3 regions of the Arthrobacter sp. Y3223166 genome follow, and region 1 is predicted to be linked to each of the others. Evidence: riboswitches for the same ligand, from Rfam matches in the RefSeq annotation. Region 1 holds a riboswitch; each other region holds the start of a gene.
The links. Region 1 has a riboswitch for S-adenosylmethionine ahead of AC5RUH_RS01620 (O-acetylhomoserine aminocarboxypropyltransferase/cysteine synthase family protein). Riboswitches for the same ligand answer to the same signal wherever they lie in the genome.
Positions count from the first base shown of each region.

Region 2: another riboswitch for S-adenosylmethionine. It lies ahead of AC5RUH_RS07950 (bifunctional o-acetylhomoserine/o-acetylserine sulfhydrylase); the one in region 1 lies ahead of AC5RUH_RS01620 (O-acetylhomoserine aminocarboxypropyltransferase/cysteine synthase family protein).
Region 3: another riboswitch for S-adenosylmethionine. It lies ahead of AC5RUH_RS09710 (flavin reductase family protein); the one in region 1 lies ahead of AC5RUH_RS01620 (O-acetylhomoserine aminocarboxypropyltransferase/cysteine synthase family protein).

Region 1 is NZ_JBNHGE010000002.1:3,013-9,654, forward strand. Features, by position in the region: partial or broken gene AC5RUH_RS01610 (Ig-like domain-containing protein) at 1-2,194, opposite strand, end outside; gene AC5RUH_RS01615 (CoA-binding protein) at 2,396-2,893, opposite strand; gene AC5RUH_RS01620 (O-acetylhomoserine aminocarboxypropyltransferase/cysteine synthase family protein) at 2,890-4,365, opposite strand; SAM riboswitch class I at 4,455-4,549, opposite strand; gene malQ (4-alpha-glucanotransferase) at 4,827-6,642, shown strand, end outside.
Region 2 is NZ_JBNHGE010000012.1:43,022-49,663, forward strand. Features, by position in the region: gene metX (homoserine O-acetyltransferase MetX) at 1-543, opposite strand, end outside; gene AC5RUH_RS07950 (bifunctional o-acetylhomoserine/o-acetylserine sulfhydrylase) at 624-1,949, opposite strand; SAM riboswitch class IV at 2,017-2,131, opposite strand; gene AC5RUH_RS07955 (VOC family protein) at 2,359-3,000, shown strand; gene AC5RUH_RS07960 (hypothetical protein) at 3,212-3,634, shown strand; gene AC5RUH_RS07965 (CPBP family intramembrane glutamic endopeptidase) at 3,788-4,567, opposite strand; gene AC5RUH_RS07970 (M20 family metallo-hydrolase) at 4,857-6,125, opposite strand; gene AC5RUH_RS07975 (PDR/VanB family oxidoreductase) at 6,251-6,642, opposite strand, start outside.
Region 3 is NZ_JBNHGE010000017.1:32,491-39,132, forward strand. Features, by position in the region: gene AC5RUH_RS09685 (FadR/GntR family transcriptional regulator) at 1-477, shown strand, start outside; gene AC5RUH_RS09690 (cytochrome b/b6 domain-containing protein) at 610-1,542, shown strand; gene AC5RUH_RS09695 (hypothetical protein) at 1,616-1,993, shown strand; gene AC5RUH_RS09700 (alpha/beta hydrolase) at 2,180-3,196, shown strand; gene AC5RUH_RS09705 (aldo/keto reductase) at 3,333-4,322, shown strand; gene AC5RUH_RS09710 (flavin reductase family protein) at 4,374-4,880, opposite strand; SAM riboswitch class IV at 4,933-5,047, opposite strand; gene AC5RUH_RS09715 (prephenate dehydratase) at 5,211-6,080, opposite strand; gene AC5RUH_RS09720 (hypothetical protein) at 6,168-6,380, opposite strand.

The DNA of each region.
Region 1 (6,642 bases):
TGGGATGCGTGCCGTAAGCGGCCATAAAGTTGACCACCGAATCCGGATGCTTCAGCGCCTGCCCGAAGTCCACCCAGCTGCTGTAGGGCTTCAGGGACGACTCGCTGGTCTTCGCGTAGAGGTCCTTGCGGAAATTGTTCAGCGACGGGACGCCGGTCTCCCGGCCGCGGGCGATGTTGAGCGCGGCCAGGTCCAGGGGCAGCCCGAGCACGCTGTTGCGCAGCGTGTCGGTGACGAACTCGTCGAGCTCTGCGCCCACCTGGTCGGTCATGCCCATCGCGATCGCGCCTGCCGCCTGCTCGGGCGTCATCGTGCTGTCTCCGTTGGCGTAGTAGGCCGGTGGATTCAGGAACGCGTCCAGCAGCGGGAGGCCGATGTCGGCTCCGCTGTTGGTCTTCCGATCCACGGTGTCCGTCAGCATGGAGTGACCGAACCGGTAGGTCGCGTGGGCAAACTCCGCCTCGATCGCCGGGTCGATCGCCGTGTCCGACTGGGTGAAGACGTTGAAGGGATTGATGCCCGGCTGGATCTTTCGAGCGAAGTCCTCGAAGACGATGTGCTGGTACTCCATCTCCGTCACGAACCGTGCGGCCTGGAAGAGGCGCTCCCCGTTCCATTCGCCGTTGGGCAGCTTCCACTCGTTCAGGTCCAGGTTCAGGGACGTCAGCAGTTCTTCCATGTAGGTGACCAGCCGGTTGTGCTCCGAGTGGAAGACCTGGTGGACGGCGGTGAGGCCGATGTTCTCGTTCAGGCGGCCGTCGCCGCCAACGAAGTGCGCGTCGAGCATTTCGTCGTCGTACGTGCCCGGGTCCTGCCGGCCGCTGGTGGGCGTGATGCCGCCGTCCCCGTCGGGTGCCAGGGCCGCGCCCCGCGAGTCGAACGGTGCCGCGAAGTGGGAGATGTCGTCCAGGAACGCGATGCCGATCCGCTGGACATCCGCCGGCGGCGCGACGGGGTTCTCCAGGTTCCCTTCCACGAACTGCTTGTCCTGCGTGATGTACTGCGGCAGCCCGTTGGGGCCGCGCAGGAAGCGCCCGTACTGGTCGGTGGCCAGCATCGGGATGTTCACGACGTCGGCGTCGGAGAGCTTCAGGCCGAGCATGGACTCGGCCTGCGCCTTGATGTCCGCCCAGGTGGCCATGCCGCCGGGTTCGCCTTCGGCCAGTTCGCCGGTCGAGACCGGGTCGCCGTCCTCGTTGAGCTCGTACTCCCGGAGGAAGACGTGATGGGACGGATTCGACGAGTAGGTCTGGCTCTGGTCAACCCACGGAGAGTCCGTGTTCGTGGCGTTCTGGACGTCGTCGTCGGTCCCGAGCTTGCCGTCGGGGCCGGGCTGGTTCTCCGCCCGGTTGAGCAGCATGAAGTTCGTGGGCGAGCCCTCGACGTACAGCGGATCGTCCTTGGCCAGCGGCATCATGACGACGTTGCTGGTCTTCTTGGTGAAGTCGATGCCGTGGTCGAAAAACTGGCCGAAGAGGGCAAAGAAGCCGTTGTAGGGCGGCGAGAGCCCGAAGTCGGTGGTGACATTCGGGATGTCGAGTGTCTCGCCGTCGGGAACACAGTTCAGGGGCAGCCCCTCGTCGTCGCAGGGGACCGCCGTCGGGCCGTCGTTCACCGTCCGGTGCGCCTTGCCGGCCGCGGCGATCGCGGCCGGATTGGTGGAGGTCTGGTCCACGATGACGTTGCTGACGAAGCGCGGGTCCGCGTCCCGGATCATCGGAACGTTGACCGACTTGTACGACTGCCCGCCGGCGGTGGCCCGCCATTCCGGTTCTGCCAGCCGCGGGAAGGGCAGGCTGGCGGCGCCGAAGTGCCCTTGGTTGGGCACCAGGTTGTTGTCGGACCCGTCCACCGTGCGCAGCCCGTAGGGCAGCAGCGGATTGGCTATTTGGTTGGGGCCGGGGCCCAGGAGCGGCTGGCCCGGCACGGGTTTGCCCTCGGCGTCTTCCTTGGTGGCGTGGTTTTCCGCGATCTTGATTTGCTTCAGGATGAATCGCATGTCCCCGGCATTGAGGGTCAAGCCTTGGCCTACCGGCGCTGCCAACGCCGCGGGGGCGAGGGCGGAGGGCAGCACGCCCGCGCCCAGCACCAGCGCGGCGAGCCCGGCCGTAACTTTCCGGGGGAAGGATGGCCTCCCCTTGTCGGCACGTTCGGTGCCCCTCCTCGGTTGTGGATCGGTTGGTGCAGTAAACACGGTGACTCCCCTAGTCGAGTGATGTGTGGCTGGCCACAGCATCCGACGAGGACCTTGGGGAAATCCTTGAAGGCTCTTTCCGTCTACTTCCGGGCAGGAAAAAACCGGCCCCTTGCCCCCGGGCCTCCACGTGGAAGGCCGGGGGACAAGGGGCGGGGCGGCAGGCGGGCGGGGCGGTAGGCCCTCGGGGCGGCAGGCCCTCTAGACGGTCAGCTGCCGCTTCGAGGAGATCACACCCGTGTCGAAGCCGGCCAGGTGCAGGCCGCCGTGGAAGCGGGCGTGCTCGATCTTCACGCAGCGGTCCATCACCACGTTTAAGCCGGCGGCCTCGGCCTGGGCCGCAACCTCCTCGTGCCAGGAGCCCAGTTGCAGCCAGAGCGTCTTGGCGCCGACGGCCAGGGTTTCCTCCAAAACGGTGGGCAGGTCGTCGTGCCTGCGGAAGACATCCACCAGGTCCGGCACCTCGGGCAGGTCCGCCAGCGACTTGTACACCGGCTGACCCAGGATCTCCTTCGCCACCGGGTTCACGAAATACACCTTGTACGGCGAGCTGGACAGCAGGTACGTGGCCACGAAGTAGCTGGCCCGGCTCGGCTTGTCCGAGGCGCCGACGATGGCGATGGATTTGGTGTTGCGTAGGATGTTCAGACGCTCCGCGGCGGACGGGCCGATCCAGGTGCGTTCGGGTGTCGCGGTCACTTGGCGGCTCCTTCTTCGGCTTCGATCAGTTCTTCGACGGACTCGACTACGCGCGTTCCGGGCTCTGTCCGGGGGGAGCGCTCCGCCGGGATCGCGCAGGACTCGCCGGCATAGCTGGGCGAGGCGAACTCGGAGCTGTCGAACGCGGCGTCCTCATGGTCGCGGCTGGGGCCGTGCTCGGCGCCGGCCTGCTGCGAGGCGGCCAGCGCCTGGTCCAGGTCCCAGAGGATATCGTCCACGTCTTCCAGGCCCACGGAGATGCGGATCAGGTCCTCGGGCACGCCGGCGGCCACGAGCTGGTCGGCGGTGAGCTGCTGGTGCGTGGTCGATCCCGGGTGCAGCACCAGGGTGCGGGCGTCGCCGATGTTGGCCAGGTGGCTGGCCAGCTGCAGCGACTCGATGAACTTCTGGCCCGCGGTGCGGCCGCCCTTGACGCCGAAGCTGAACACGGATCCCACGCCCTTGGGCAGGTACTTCCGGCCCCGCTCGTAATGCGGGTGCGCGGGCAGGCCGGCGTAGCTGACCCAGGAGACGCGCTCGTCGGCTTCCAGCCATTCGGCCACGGTGCGGGCGTTGGCCAGGTGCTCGTCCATCCGCTGGGCCAGCGTTTCCACGCCCTGCAGCAGCTGGAACGCGGACTGCGCGGACAGCGACGGGCCGATGTCGCGCAGCTGCTCGGACCGGAGCTTGGTGAGGAAGCCGTACTCGCCGAAATTGCCCCACCAGGACACGTTGCCGTAGCTGGGCACCGGCTCGGTCATCTGCGGGAACTTGCCGTTGCCCCAGTTGAAACGCCCGGATTCGACGACGACGCCGCCCAGGGTGGTGCCGTGGCCGCCCAGGAACTTGGTGGCGGAGTGGATCACGATGTCCGCGCCGTGCTCGATCGGTCGGATCAGGTAGGGCGTGCTCAAGGTGGCGTCGACGACCAGGGGGATTCCGGCGTCGTGCGCCACAGCGGCCAGGCCGGCGAGGTCCGCGATGTCGCCCGACGGGTTGGCCACGATCTCCGTGTAGACGGCCTTGGTGTTCTCGCCGATGGCCGCGGCGAAGTCGGCGGGGGCGTTGGAGTCGACGAAGGTGGTCTCCACGCCGAACCGGCGCAGCGTCACGTCCAGCTGGGTGATGGTGCCGCCGTAGAGCTTGGACGAGGCCACGATGTGGTCGCCCGCGCCGGCCAGGGCCGCGAAGGTGATGAACTCGGCGGCCATGCCCGACGACGTCGCCACCGCGCCGATGCCGCCCTCGAGCGAGGCGATGCGCTCCTCGAACGCGGCGACCGTGGGGTTGCCGATGCGGGAGTAGATGTTGCCGTACTTCTGCAGTGCGAAGAGGTTCGCGGCGTCGTCTGTGTCCTTGAACACGAACGAGGTGCTCTGGTAGATCGGTACGGCCCGGGCACCGTGCTCGGCGTCGGGCGTGCCGCCGGCGTGCAGGGCGCGGGTGCGGAAACCGAATGTGCGTTCAGCCATCAGGCGCTTGCTCCTTCAAAACTTGGGTTCCCGGGCAATGACGTCCTTGGCGGCGCGGGCGCCGTCGGGATCAAAGATTGCTTGCGCTCTCTCCATCGCTTCTGGCGGTAGCACCTTTCCGGTGGCGTCCGGATGGTTGCTGCGGTGTCAAAGAGCCAGATCTCTCAACCGCTCGGGATGGTCCCGTCCATTCTCGCAACCAACCGCCGCGGCAGCAAAGAATGTTGAGCCGCGTTGCGTCCGGGGTTGGGGCGCCCGTGCTTGCGGCGGGCGCCTTGCGGTCGCCCGGCTTGTGAATGCCCGGCACGACGGCGGTGCCGGCCGCTCGCGGTCCGCCGCGCAATGCCCTGCTTGCGAATGCCCGGACGACGGCGGTGCCCGCCGCTCGGCGGCACGATCTTCGCCTGGCCCGCTGAGGAGGGACGTTCCCGCGTCCGGACAGTTCACCGTAGATTGGGTCTATGGCTGAACTTTCGGCGCTGCAGCGCCTCGCGGGGAAACATGGCGTTGGCATTACCTTCCATGGCTGGGACGGGGGCGAGAAGACAGTCAGTGAGGCAACGCTGGTTTCCGTCCTCACCGCGCTGGACGTCCCCTGTGCCACCGACGACGATGTGACGGCTTCCCTCCGAGCCGCTGAACTGGTACCGGTGCAGCGCACGCTGCCGCCCGCCGTCGTCGTCCGCCAAGGCACCGCCACCGAGGTTCCGGTCAACGCGCCGCCCGGCGTCCGTCCTCGGGTCCGGATCCTGCTGGAGGACGGCTCCCGGCGCGACGTCGAGGTGCTGGCCGGCGGGTCGGAGGATGCGGAAGGTGCCCCGCCTGTTCGTTTCACGGCGGTGGTGCCGGCCGACATCCCGCTGGGCTGGCACACGCTGGAGGTAGCGGAACAGTCGGAGGGGATCGAGTCTGGGACCGGTGCGGCCCCGGCCCAGTCGGAGGCGATGGAGCCCGGAACCGGCGCGGCCGCGGAACCAGCCGACAGCGAGGCACGGTGCGCCCTCGTGGTCACCCCGCGGCGCCTGACCACCGCGGACCGCCTGCCCCGGACGTGGGGGTTGATGGCACAGCTGTACTCCGTGCGCTCGCGGTCCTCCTGGGGCATCGGCGACCTGCATGACCTGGCCAGCCTCGCCGGGACGGCTGCCGCGAAGGGCGCGGGGTTCGTCCTGATCAACCCGCTGCACGCGGCGCAGCCGAAACCGCCGGTGGAGCCCTCGCCCTACCTGCCCTCCACGCGCCGGTTCGTCAATCCCCTGTACCTGCGGGTCGAGGACGTGCCCGAAGCCAGCGGCGTCCCGCTGGCCAACAACTTCCACGACGCGAACCTGGACGCCGTCATCCTGGACCGCGACCCGGTTTTTGCGGCCAAGCTGCAGGCTCTGGAAACGGTCTTCGCGGTGCCCCGGTCCGCGGAACGGCAGCAGCGGTTCGAAGCCTTCCGCGCGCAGGAAGGCGAGGGGCTGGAGCGGTTTGCCCTGTGGTGTGCCATGGCCGAAACTGTTCCGGCCGGGGCACCGGAGTGGTCCGATGCCGCTTTCGTCGAAGCACAGCGGAGCGAGCTGAAGGACCGCATCGAGTTCCATCAATGGCTGCAGTGGCTGTGCGACGAGCAGCTCGAGGCGGCGCAGGGCAGCGCCCTCGACGCGGGAATGAACATCGGGATAGTGCACGATCTCGCCGTCGGCGTCCATCCCACCGGCGCCGATGCCTGGACGTTGCAGGATGTGCTGACCCCCGGCATCTCCGTGGGTGCGCCGCCGGACATGTTTAACCAACAGGGCCAGGACTGGTCACAGCCCCCGTGGCATCCGCACCGCCTGGCCGAATCCGGCTATGTTGCCTACCGGGACATGCTGCGGACCGTCCTGCGGCACGCCGGCGGCATCCGGGTGGACCATATCCTGGGGCTGTTCCGGCTGTGGTGGATTCCCGCCGGCAGCCCTCCCGGCGAAGGCGCCTACGTGTACTACGATCACGAGGCCTTGATAGGCATCCTCGCCCTGGAAGCGGAACGGGCCGGCGTCGTCGTTATTGGCGAAGACCTCGGGGTGTTCGAGCCGGGCGTGCAGGACTACCTGGCCGAGCGCGGCATCCTGGGGACCTCCATCCTGTGGTTTGAGTACGAGGACGGCAGCCCCCGCGCACCCGAGCGCTACCGCCGTTCCTGCCTGACCAGCGTCACCACGCACGACCTGCCGCCTACCGCCGGCTACCTGGCGGGCAAGCACGTGGAGTTGCGCGAATCGCTGGGCCTGCTGAACCGGCCGGTGGAGG
Region 2 (6,642 bases), on a different contig from region 1:
CAGCCGGATGGCCGCGACCTGCGCCTGCGCGAAGGCAATCTGTTCGGCGGTGCTCGCGGCGCCGCACGCCAGGACGGCGCACCGGGCCGTCCGCTCCGGGAACGTGGCAGCCCATTCAAGCGCGCGGGCGCCACCCATCGACCCGCCGAGCACCGTGTGCCAGCGCCGGATCCCCAGCGCGTCGGCCAGCCGCGCCTCGGCCCGGACCGAATCGCGGATCGTGACGAACGGGAAGCGTGAACCCCACGGCGTCCCGTCCGGAGCCGGCGACGAGGGACCGGTGGAGCCGTAGCAGCCGCCAATCATGTTGGCGGCCACGACGAAATAGCGCTCCGTGTCGATCGTGGCACCGGGGCCTACCAGGTCGTCCCACCAGCCGTCCTCGTCCGAGTAGCCGCGTGCGACATGCGTGCTGCCGGTCAGGGCGTGCTGGATCAGGACGGCGTTGGACGCGTCCGCATTCAGGGTGCCCCAGGTTTCAAAGGCGAGGACCACCTCGGGCAGATAGCCGCCGGCTTCCAGCTCCAGCGCACCAACCGGCATCCGGCGCAGGATGCCGTCGGTCGCCTGTTCCACCAGTTCCTGCGGTTGCACTATCGTCACGCTGCGCTCTACCTGCTTGCCTAGTCGTCCGCACCCTTGGCGGCACGGAAACCAGCCTCCAGGTCGGCGATGATGTCGTTGACGTTCTCGATGCCCACCGACAGCCGGACCAGACCGTCGGTCACCCCGGCCGCGACCCGTTCCGCGGCCGAGAGCTGGGCATGGGTGGTCGACGCCGGGTGGATCACCAGCGAGCGCACATCGCCCAGGTTGGCCACGTGGGAGTGCAGTTCAAGGCCGTCCACAAAGCGCTTCCCGGCCTCGATGCCGCCCTTGATTTGGAACGCGACGATGGCGCCGGTCCCCTTCGGGCCGTACTTGCGGCCGCGCTCATACCAGGGGCTGGAGGGCAGGCCGAGGTACGCGACCGAGGCAACGTCGTCGTGCTCTTCCAGGAATTCCGCCACCCTCTGCGCGTTGGCCACATGGCGCTCCACGCGCAGGCTCAGCGTCTCCAGCCCCTGGGCGATCAGGAATGCATTGAACGGCGAGATGGCGGACCCCAGGTCGCGCAGCAACTGCACCCGGGCCTTGAGGATGTAGGCCAGGTTGGCGCCCAGAGCGCCGCTGACGCCGAGGTCGCGGGCGAAGACCAGCCCGTTGTACGTGTCGTCCGGCGTGTTGAATCCCGGGAACTTTTCGGGGTCGGCGGCGAAATCGAACGTGCCGGCGTCGACGATCACGCCGCCGATCGCCGTCCCGTGGCCGCCGAGGTACTTGGTGGCCGAGTGGAGCACGATGTCGGCCCCCCACTCGATCGGACGGATCAGGTACGGGGTGGACAAGGTGTTGTCAACGATCAGCGGCACGCCGTTTTCGTGGGCGATGGCGCTGACCGACTCCAGGTCCAGCACGTCCTGGCGCGGGTTGGAGACGACCTCGCCGAAGAACGCCTTGGTGTTCGGCTTGACGGCATCGCGCCACTGCTGCAGGTTGTCCGGATCCTCGACGAAGGTGACCTCGATGCCGAACTTGGGCAGCGTGGTGCGCAGCAGGTTGTAGGTGCCGCCGTACAGGCTGGGGCTGGCCACGATGTGGTCGCCGGCCTCGGCCAGGTTGAGGATGGAGAACGTCGACGCGGCCTGGCCCGAAGCAAGCAGCAGGGCGCCGACGCCGCCCTCCAGGTTGGCGATCCGGGTCTCGACCGCTTCCTGGGTGGGGTTGCCGATCCTGGTGTAGATAGGTGCCAGTTCAGACAGGGCGAACCGGTCGGCCGCGCTCTGCGCGCTGGGGAACACGAATGACGTGGTCTGGTAGATCGGCAGTGCGCGGGCGCCCGTGGCGGCGTCCGGCTCCTGCCCTGCGTGAATCTGACGGGTTTCAAAGGACCAATCGACGTTGGACATGGTGCAACTCCTTCACTGGAAGGGGCCATCCGGGATCCGGCCGTGCCGGCATGTCTGTCCCGGGTGTGACCCGCGCTTGCGCACCGCCTTATGGCGGCTGCCTGGTCTTCACCCGGGGCACCCCACCGCGGTTGGAGGGTTGCCGGCCAGCAAACCGGGGTTTTGCGCTGGCACTCATGACCTGCCTCCAGTCTCCGCAGACAAGCCGGCGGCCGCAACAATATGACACCTTATGACTGGGCACCGGTCTCCGGACCGCCTGTCCGACCGTCCGCTTGTCACCGTTGCCGGCGCGTGCCAGCGAGGCGGAATTGCTGCCCGGGAAAGCCGCGTTCCGCAGGAGCCGCAAGTTCAGTGACTTAGGTCACCCTAAGTCGAGAGCGGGTTCACAAAGTGCCAAGATAATGCCATGCGCTTCGACCATGTTTCTTATGCTGCTGAACCCGACGGTCTGGCTGCCACCTCAGAGCGGATCTCCAAAGCCCTGGGCATCGACGCCGTCAAGGGCGGGGTTCACCCTCGCTTCGGCACCCGCAATATGATCTTCCCCCTCACGGACCACCATTACCTGGAGGTCGTGGAGGTGCTCGACCACCCCGCATCCGACAAGGCCCCCTTTGGCCAGGCCGTGCGGGCGCGGTCGGAAGCCGGCGGCGGCTGGATGGGCTGGTGCGTGGCGGTCGACGACCTGACCCCGTTCGAAGAACGGCTGGGCCGCCACGCGGTTCCCGGCAACCGCAAGTTCCCGGATGGGCAGGAACTGAGCTGGCAGCAGATCGGGATTAAGGGCCTCATCGCCGACCCGCAGGTGCCCTACATGTTGCGCTGGGACGACGGCACCGAACCGCTGCACCCGTCCAACGCCCGCCCCGCCACGGTCAAGCTGATCGGCCTGACCATCGCCGGCTCTTCCGAGCGGGTGGCGGACTGGCTGGGCACGCCTGTTGACGGCCTGCTGGACGACGTCAAGGTCGCCTGGACGGCACCGAACGGTACGCCGGGCATCCTGTCCGTCCGCTTCGAAACCGCCAACGGGATCGTCGAACTCTGAGTTCTCCCGGCATCGCTCCGTTTCGGGCGTCCGCTCCGCGTTATAGAAGGAGCAGACGCCCGAAACGGAGCTTTTGAGTGCACAAGCCCTCCAGATCGTCCTGCTGGGCATGCGCTTCGCGTGGACCGCTACCTCGGCTTTCCCGCCCTGCAGGCCACCCGGATTCTTGCTCTGGCCGGCCGGTTCTTTGCCACCGGGAAAGTCAAACCGCGTGAAACGGGTTTTCGCCTTCGCCAATCCCGCCTCGCAGTCGCCGGGCGAATCCTACTCCCGGGCTCTGATGTACCTGAACCACTTCCCGGAGCCGTTACTGCAGTACCCTGTCTTCGATCCGCAGGGAGTTCGTGTCGGCATCGTCGACTTCTACTGGGAACAATTTCGTCTTGCCGGCGAATTCGATGGTGCAGGAAAATACTCCCGAAACGAGTACCTTCGGAGCCGTAGTCCCGCCGCCGTAGTGGAGGCGGAAAAGAGGCGGGAGGACCGCATTCGGGCGACGGGGGCGGGAATGGTTCGCTGGATGTGGGACGCGCTCCAGCCCACAGGTACCGACACACCACTGGGTATCGTCCGGTCCCTTTCCATGGCGGGCCTTCCCCAGGACAGGTGGAACAACTCGTGGACGGGCACGTAGCGGTCAATTCTCCCCAGCACCACTCCTGACTTGGGGGCGGGCCGTTGCTCCGGTTTGGGCTGCGGCTCTGGGAAACAGCAGGAGCACGCGCCCCAGGCAAAGCTCCAATGATGGCCGGCTACGTGCCGATGGCCGGCAACTCTTTTGTGCCCGCTACGAGCCGATGCCGATGGCCGGCCCCAGCAGCGTGTAACCGACGAAGCCGGCAATATCCAGCAGGGCGTGCGCCACCACCAGCGGCATCACCCGCTTCACCTTCGTATAGGCGTAGCCGAAGATCAGGCCCATGAGGAAGTTCCCGATGCCCGGCCCGATGCCCTGGTAGAGGTGATAGGTCCCGCGCAGGGCGGCGCTGACGAAGATCGCGGACCAGATGCCCCAGCCGAACCTCGCGAAGCGGTTGAAGAGGTAGCCCACCATGACCACCTCTTCGAGGACCGCATGCCGCAGCGCGGACAGGACCAACACCGGAACCGTCCACCAGTATTCGTCCAGGGCCGCCGGGACAATGGCGGTGGTGATACCCAGGGCCCGGCCTGCGGCATAAACGCCCAGCGTCCCGACACCGATCACCAGCGCGAGCAAAAAGCCCAGGCCGAAGTCCAGCCGCGGCCGGGAAAACGTGAACCCGATCGCGCGGAAGGCCGACCGGCCGGGAACGGTCATCAAGAACAGCACCAGGGCCACCGGCACAAGCGCAAAGACGATGCCGAGCATTTGGTACACGAAATCGAAGAGTTCCCGCTCGTTCAGCACCGGGTTCAGCGTGGTCGTCTGCGAGGCCAGCGGAGCGCGGGTTATTTTTTCCAGCAGGTTCACCACGGCGTAGACCGCCGACTGCCCGAGCGAGAGTCCCAGGACGATCAATACCTCTGCCCGGTAGTACCTGACCGTGCGCCGCGTGCCCTCGGCGGCGACCTTCTGCTTGTCCATAGCCTCCATCTTGCCAACAGAACCGCGGGAGTCGTCGGCCTGGGACGCTTCCGTTCCGTGCGCGGCTGCTCCCGTGGCCCGCGTCGGCGCCGGGAACGCTTGGCTGCTACAAGTCCAGCAGCAGGCGCCGGCCCTTGCATCGCGACACGCAGATCATCATGGTGTCTCCGGCCTCGCGCTCGTCGTCGGACAGCAGCGAGTCACGGTGATCGATCTCACCACCCAAAACGGGGGTTTGATAGAAACCGGCAAAGGGCAAGTAGCGTAATGACCGCCAGGAATCGCGTGGCTAGTAATCAGGTTGCAAGGTTTCCGTCCGATCCATTTTTAGAAGGCTGGCTGCCAGCACATGCACTCCTGTACTGATGTGCTCGGCGTCTGTCCACTCTTCCGGGCAATGGCTTCGGCCGTTGTGAGACGGGATGAAGATCATTCCAGCAGGGCAGCGGGCTGCCAGGTGCGCAGCGTCGTGACCGGCGCCACTGGGCATGGGCATCCAGGGGAGCCCGAGGTCATCGAGTGCTGATGCCGTCACGTTTTGTACTGATGCGTTCGTCGGCACGACAGGAGTTTCCGCCGCCCAGTCGAGGAGTGCTTCTACTCCGCTTTCGGCGCTTTGCCGAAGGATTTCATCGGCTACCCTTCTCCGCACACCAGAGAGCCAGATTTGGTTGTCGCTGCGGAATTCTGCCATCAGCGTTGTTCGACCCGGAATCACGTTTCCAGAACCTGCTTCAACAAGCAGGTTGCCGCTGGTCGCGACCGCGTGGACAGGTGCTTCGCAGGCCTCCCGTTCGACGGCCAGGACGGCCTTGGCTGCAGCGACCAATGCATCCCGCCGGTCATCCATGTTACGAGTGCCGGCATGATCCGATCTGCCGAGAAAGGTGGCGAGCAGCGTGTGCACGCCAACGATTGAGGTAACAATTCCTACATCGATTCCCTTCTGCTCAAGGATCGGGCCTTGCTCCACATGCAGTTCGAGGTACCCGTGCAGTTCGTTTTGCGCCCACGAGCGTGCAAGCATGCCGTTTGGATCCAAGCCGAAGTGTGCCACCGCGTCACCCAGTCTGTTGCCAACTGAGTCTGTACGGTTCAGATCTTCTGTTTTGAGCACGCCTGCCGCTGCCCGACTGCCGAGGCAATATCCACCGTAGGGGTTTGCTTCTTCGCCCAGAAAGTCGACGACCAGCAAATCATGATTGAGCATCGTGGAAGTCTCGCGGAAGCGGCGCGCAGCTTCGATGCCTCCAAGCACTCCGACGATCCCGTCGAATCGTCCGCCTCCCACTACAGTGTCGGTGTGTGAACCGGTGACCAGCGGCGGCCCGGGATGGCGCCCTCGGAGACGGCCAATGACGTTGCCGGCAGGATCCACAGTGACTTCCAGACCGGCGTCCCGCATGCGGGATTGTACCCAGATGCGGGACGCCGAATAAGGATCGCTGAAGACCGGGCGGCTCCACCCAGGTGAGTCAGATTCCCGTATCTGTGAGAGCGCTGTCAGATCGTCCCATAGGCGTTCTTGGACCGGCTCCAGCGATGCCGCATCCTGCATGTTTCTCCTCCTAAGGCGGCGTTTTAGGCACTTACCCTTGCGGCTGCCGTCTGTTCACCGGGCGGGGGGGAAGGGCCTGGTGTGAGATGAAGGGCTGTGGTGCCTGCGGCAACAGAAGTGCCCGCCTACAAATCAAGCAGCAGGCGCTGGCCCTTGCACCGGGAGACGCAGATCATCATGGTGTCTCCGGCCTCGCGTTCGTCGTCGGAGAGCAGCGAGTCACGATGGTCGATTTCGCCGCCCAGCACAGGGGTTTCGCAGGTGCCGCAGATTCCCTCCCGGCAGGAGCTCAAAGGGGCGATCCCGACCGACTCAAGGGCCTGCAGGATGGTTTCATCCGAGCCCACCGGGACCTCCGTCCCATCGGCCAGTTCAACGATGAAGGCCGCATTGCCGCCCACGGGCACAGGCGGGTTATCGCCGGTGGCGGTGAAGCGCTCACAATGAAAACGCGCAGGGACTTCCCACCCGTCGGCAATCGCCTGGATGACATTTAGCAACGGCCCGGGACCGCAGG
Region 3 (6,642 bases), on a different contig from region 1:
AGCGAGATCAGCGGCACCGCCCGCCGCGCCTACCGGGAGTACGACGACGAGGACGTGCTCCAGGTGCGCTTCGCGCTGGACACCCAGGCGGCGCGGCTGGCGGCGCAATCGGCGCGATCCGAGCCGGCGGGCCCAGGCGGCGCCGTGGAGGCGCTGCGGGAGAGGCTGGCCCGGCGCCGGCATGCGTGGGCCGAACAGGACCTGGAAGGCTGGATCGCCGCGGACTGGGACTTCCACCTGGCCGTGGCCGAGGCCTCCGGCAACCAGCTGCTGCACGAGCTGTACGGCAGCTTCGGCGATGTGTTCCACGGGACCAAGATGGCCCAGCGATTGCGGGACGGCTTCGATGGATGTCTGCGCGCCGGACACGAGGACCTCGCGGACGCCATCGCGGCCGGAGACGAAGAAGCCGCGGTGCGGACCGTCACCGCCAACCTGCGCTACTGCCTGAAATGGATGCCGCAGGACGGCCAATAACGCCCCGCTCACGCCGTGCTGCGGCGGGCTCTGGCCGCCGCGGCCGCGCGTGTGGCACGATGCCGCCCGGCCGGGGTACCTTGAATCACGAAGCCCGGACTGTCGGGACGCAGGGAACGAGGAAAGCTGGCGATGTCCACTTCGACGAAACCGTCCGGGAGCACCCGGAAGACGTGGCTGAAGATCACCGCGGCGGTGGCCGGCGCCGTCGTCGTGCTCCTGCTGTTGGTGTTGCTGGCCAAATGGCTTCGCACGATGCCGGGCGTCCAGGACTTCCTGGCCGCCTACCCGGGCCGCTCCGAACTGCCCGAATCCGCGCCGGTCGGGCTGCCCGCGTGGCTGGGTTGGCAGCACTTCCTCAACTTCTTCCTGATCGTGTTGATCATCCGCACCGGCCTGCAGGTACGGGCCGGTACCCGCTCGCCGGCGTACTGGACACGCAACAACAAGGGCCTGGTGAAGACCAGGAACGCGCCCACCAAGATCACCCTGAACCTGTGGTTCCACCTGACGCTGGATGCGTTGTGGGTGCTGAACGGCATCGTCTTCATGGTGCTGATCTTCGCGACCGGGCACTGGATGCGGATTGTGCCCACCAGCTGGGACATCTTCCCGAACGCGCTGTCCGCGGTGCTGCAGTACGCCTCGCTGGACTGGCCGCTGGAGAACGGGTGGGTGAACTACAACGCGCTGCAATTGCTGACCTACTTCGCGACCGTCTTCATCGCCGCCCCGCTGGCCATCGTCTCCGGCCTGCGCACCTCGGCCGCCTGGCCCAAGCGGGCCGCGGTCAACAAGTACTTCCCGATTGAGGCGGCCCGGGCCATCCACTTCCCGGTGATGGTGTATTTCGTGCTGTTCATCATCGTGCACGTGACGCTGGTGCTGGCCACCGGCGCGCTGCGCAACCTCAACCACATGTATGCGGCCACGGACGACGGCGGGTGGACCGGTTTCTGGATCTTTGCCGCCTCCGTCGCGGTGACCGTGGCGGCTTGGTTCCTGGCCCGGCCGATCTTCCTGCGCCCGATCGCCTCGCTGACGGGCAAGGTCACGAGCCGCTGACCGCGCGGCCGCCTGATCGCCAGCCGCTGACCGCCTGACCGCGGCTCAAGGCTGCACCGCTACACTGCTCGCCATGATCACCGTTGCGGCCATCGCCGCGTGCCTTGTCTTCGCGCTGTTGGCCGTCTTCCAGATCCTGCTGGCCGCGGGCCTGCCGCTGGGCCGGTTCGCCTGGGGAGGAAGCCACCGCATCCTGCCGGCGAAGCTGCGCATCGGGAGCGCGGTCTCGGTGCTCCTGTATGCGTTCTTCGTGTTCGTCATCATGGACCGCGCGCAGTTTCTCGACGCGTTGCCGGAGACCGCGTCGCTCGTTCTTGGCTGGGTCCTGACCGCGTACCTGTTCGTCGGCGTCCTGATGAACGCCATCTCGCGCAGCAAGCCCGAGCGGTGGACCATGACGCCGGTCGCCCTGGTCTTGGCCGCGCTGAGCCTGGTGGTTGCCCTCGGGTGACGTGGTTTCCCGCCCTTGGCGGGGAGCTGCAAGGCTTTTCGTCGGTGGGCCGTCCAGCCGTTTGCGGGTCTCACGTCCCTTCGCGGGCGGGGGGTTCCGACGGTTGACGGTCAGGCAGGGGAGGGGCTTGCCCCGCGGGCGGGGCGGGCTCACGATTGGTTCACTACCGGCCGATCGGAGGAAGCCATGCAGGTCCGTATCCGCCGCGCACTGACAGCAGTTGCCGTGCTCGTCGCCGTCCCGGCGGCCCTTGCCGGCGGCCTGGTCCTGTGGCTGCGCTTCAGCCCCCGGCCGCTGGCGGTGCTGCTGCGGGTGCTGTCGGAACGGGACGGCCGGCGCACGGCCCGCGCGATGGCCCGGCACGTGCCGGACGGAATCAGCGAAGTATTGGATCAGGAATACCTCAGCAACCACGGGCATACCCGCCTGGACGTGTTCTTCCCGGACAAGGCGGCCGAGGATTCGCTGCGCCTTCCGACAATTGTCTGGATCCACGGCGGGGCCTGGATCTCCGGCACCAAGAACGACGTCGCCAATTACCTGCGGATTCTCGCCTCCTACGGCTTCACCGCCGTGGGAGTGGACTATTCGCTGGCCCACGTGCGCCGCTACCCGGCGCCGGTGCGCCAGACGGCCGCCGCGCTGCGCTACCTGGAACACAACGCCGACCGGCTGCACATCGATACCGAGCGGATCGTGCTGGCCGGGGACTCTGCGGGCGCGCAAATTGCCGCACAACTGGCGCTGGTCATCGCCGATCCCGACTATGCCAAAAGGCTCGGCATTGCCTCGCCCATGAAGCCGGAGCGGCTGCGCGCGGTGCTGCTGCACTGCGGGGCGTACGACCTCTCGCTCGCCGGGGCGGACCAGGCCGGGAACCAGAACTACCTGCGCACGGTGCTGTGGTCCTACACCGGGGCCAAGGACTATCTGGAGCGTCCCTACGTCGCGCTGGCCTCCGTGGCCAAGCACGTGGGCGCCGGCTATCCGCCGGCTTTCGTGTCAGCGGGCAACACGGACCCGTTGCTGCCGCACTCGCTCGGGCTGGTCGAAGCGCTGCGGATCAAGGGCGCGGCCGTGGAGGAGTTCTTCCCCCACACGGAGGCCGGCCTAGGGCACCAGTTCCAGTTCAACCTGGAGTTGGAAGCGGCGTGGCAGGTGCTGGAGCGCAGCGTGGCGTTCCTCCGTCGCCACACCGGCTGATGCCACCCGAGTTGAATCGGCGCCCCGCTACGAGGGGTGTTCTTCGGTGTCTGCATCACCCGGGGCCGGCGCCGATGCCTCCCCCGGGCACCGCCGTCGTACGCTGGAAACCTGCCCAGCGAAGGGGGAACTATCAATGAACGACGCCGGCTCGCGCCTCATTTTCGGCTGCATGGGGTTGGGTGGGGGCTGGGGGAGCGGGCCGCTGGAAGCGGCCGATGTGGCGGCCGCGCACGCGGCCGTGGCGGCGGCGCTGGAGGCCGGGATCACGACCTTCGACCACGCCGACATCTACGCCCACGGCAAGGCCGAGGCCGCGTTCGGGCGGGTGCTGGCGGAAAGTCCCGAGCTGCGCGACTCGATCCGGCTGCAGGGCAAATGCGGCATCCGGCTGCCGGTCCCCGGCATGGTCGGGCACTACGACTCCTCGCGGGAAGCCATCCTGGCCCGCACCGACGAAAGCCTGCGCCGGCTGCACACCGATCACCTGGATACGCTGCTGATCCACCGGCCCGATCCGCTGACGCCGGCCGAGGAGATCGCCGCGGCGTTCAACGAGCTTCGGATGGCCGGGAAGGTACGCCGCCTTGGTGTCTCGAACATGTCCGGCGAACAGATGCGCTGGCTGCAGTCGGCGCTGGATGAACCGCTGGCGGTGAACCAGCTGGAAATGAGCCTGTACCGACGCGACTGGCTGGAGTCGGGGGTGCTGGTGAACCACCCGGAGGGACCGGGGATCAGCTTCCCGCACGGCACCTTGGAATACTGCGCCGCCCACGGGGTGGAGCTGCAGGCCTGGGGCGCGCTGGCCAAGGGCCGGTACAGCGGGCGTGCGGCAGCGGAGGCCGCGACACCGGATGCTTCCGCGCCCGCGGATGCCTCACCCCCGGCGGATCATGCAGCGGCAGCCCTGGTCACGGAACTTGCCCGGGACAAGGGGTGCCCGCCCGAGGCCGTGGTGCTGGGCTGGCTGCTGCGGCATCCGGCAGGCATCCGGCCGGTCGTCGGTACCAGCAGCCCGGACCGGATCCGGGCCTGTGCCGAGGCGGAAGCGGTTGGAGCATCGATGACCCGCGAGGAGTGGTACTCCCTGTGGGTGGCGGCCCGAGGCAGGCCGCTGCCTTAGCTGCCCCCGCCCGGCCCCGCCGGCTGCCGGCGGGGGCCGGGACCGTGGGTCCTAGACGAAGGCCGGCTGTTCCAACCGGCGGAACGCGGAATCGTGGAAGACCAGGGGCTCGTGGGTGCCGTCGTGCGTGGACAGTCCGTGCACCTGCAGCAGCACGACGTGGTGGTCCCCGGCCGGGACCTCCTGGTGCACCGAGCAGTCCAGCCAGAGCGCCGCGTCGTTGAGGAAAAGCGCGCCGTCGTCCGTGCCGTGCAGGCTCAGGCCGGCAAAGCGGTCACCGTTCCTGGACGCGATCTGGCGGCAGACGCCGTCGTGTCCGGTGCCGAGCACCGAGACGCCGATCCGGTTGGCCCGGCGGACCAGCGGCCAGGTCCGTGAGGTGTTTTGCACGGCGAACATCACCAGCGGCGGCTCGAGGGAGACGCCCACGGTGAACGAGGAGGCGACGATGCCCTGCGGCTCGCCGGCGACGGTCGCGCACAGCGCCGCGATGCCCGAGGGGAAGCGGCCGAAGGCGGAGCGCAACGTGTGGGGGGTCAGGTCATGGTGTAGCGACATGGCGTCCTTGGGGCTTGGGCGCATCCGCTGCGGCCGAGCTGCTGCGGGTGGATACGCGTACTTGCCTGCCGACATACCCGGCGGGCCGAATCATCACCTGGAGCACCCCGCTACGGTAGAGGGTTGCCGGCCAACCAGCCAGGGCTGTGAAGTTGGCGCTCTTGATTCGTCTCCACGCTAAGAGCGGGGAAGGGCCTGGGTCAAACGCCGGTAACAGTTCGTCAAATGCAGCGTTTTACTTCCGGGCGCCGCGAGGTGTCTGCTGCCCCGACGGGCGGCCGTGCGACGGCTGCTGCCCCGAAGGCTACTGTCCGACTGCTGGTCCCACGGCTACTGCGCGGCGGCGCCCGGGCGCACGGTCCGCTGCCGGAACGGATGCGCCGGGTAGACGCCCAGGATGCGGATTTCGGTGGTGAAGAAGTCCAGTTCCTCGAAGGCGTGGACCATGGCCGGATCGTCCGGGTGGCCTTCGACGTCCACCATGAACATGGTGGCGGCAAACTCGCCGCCCACCATGTAGCTCTCCAACCGGGTCATGTTGATGCCGTTGGTGGCGAAACCGCCCAGCGCCTTGTACAGCGCGGACGGCACGTTCCGCACGCGGAACACGAAGCTGGTTACGGCCGGACCGGGAAGTTCCTCGCGGGACGGGACCGGCCGGCGGTCGGCCAGCACCACGAACCGTGTGGTGTTCGTCGGATCGTCTTCGACCTTTTCCGCGAAAACCTCCAGACCGTAGAGTTCGGCGGCCATCGGCGGCGCCAGGGAGACCTTGGTCGGGTCGTTCCATTCGGCCACCTCCCGGGCCGAACCGGCGGTGTCGCCTGCGATGACCGGAGTGAGCCCGAGCCTGCGGATCAGCTTGCGGCACTGGCCCAAAGCATGGATGTGGCTGTGCACCTCCCGGGCCTGCTCCACGGTGGCCCCGCGTACGCCCAGCAGGCTGAAACGGATGGGCAGGAAGAATTCCTCCACGATCTGCAGGGTGGTCTTCGGCAGCAGGGCGTGGATGTCCGCCACCCGGCCGGCGATCGAGTTGTCGATGGGGATCATGGCCAGTTCCGCCTCGCCGCCGGTGACGGCAGCGAACGCATCCTCGAAGCTGGCACACGGCACCGCTTCCCAACCGGGGCGCACTTCCAGGCAAGCCATGTGGGAGTTCGAGCCGGGTTCACCTTGGTACGCAATCGCTGGAGCCATGGGCGAAATTATCCCACCGGGGCGGGCCGGCGCTTCATTCCGGGCAACCGGGCGGCGTCATATAACCGGGACCGGCCCGCCAACCGCTTAGTACAGATGCGATTCCTGGGTGATGCCGTAGGGCACGTCGTCGCTCAGCTCCACCGTAAACTGCCCGGGGCCGGTGCGAGTGACCAGGATGCCGCAATCGCCGTCGATGGCGGCGAGCTTTTGCAACTCTTCGACCGCAGCATTCAGGAGATCGTGTGCTTCGGAAGCCGTCTGTGCGGTCAACGACTTGGTAGCCAGGGAAGTGGCCATGGTTCTGCCTTTCGTGGCCGGAGGTTTCCGCGCAGGAGAAACGCGGGATGGAAGCTTCCGGCCGGAACGAGCCTGCCATGCGGAACGGTGCATGGAACTTTACATTCTGCCATCCCAGATGACATCAGATGAATTTCGCACCGGCGTGGCGTGCGCCACACCCGGCGCGGCGGCGTGGTGCTGGAAGCAGGTCAGGCGGGACCGCCGCGCGTGTTGGAAACCGGTCACGCGGGACCGCCGCGGATGCTGGAAGCGGTCGGGG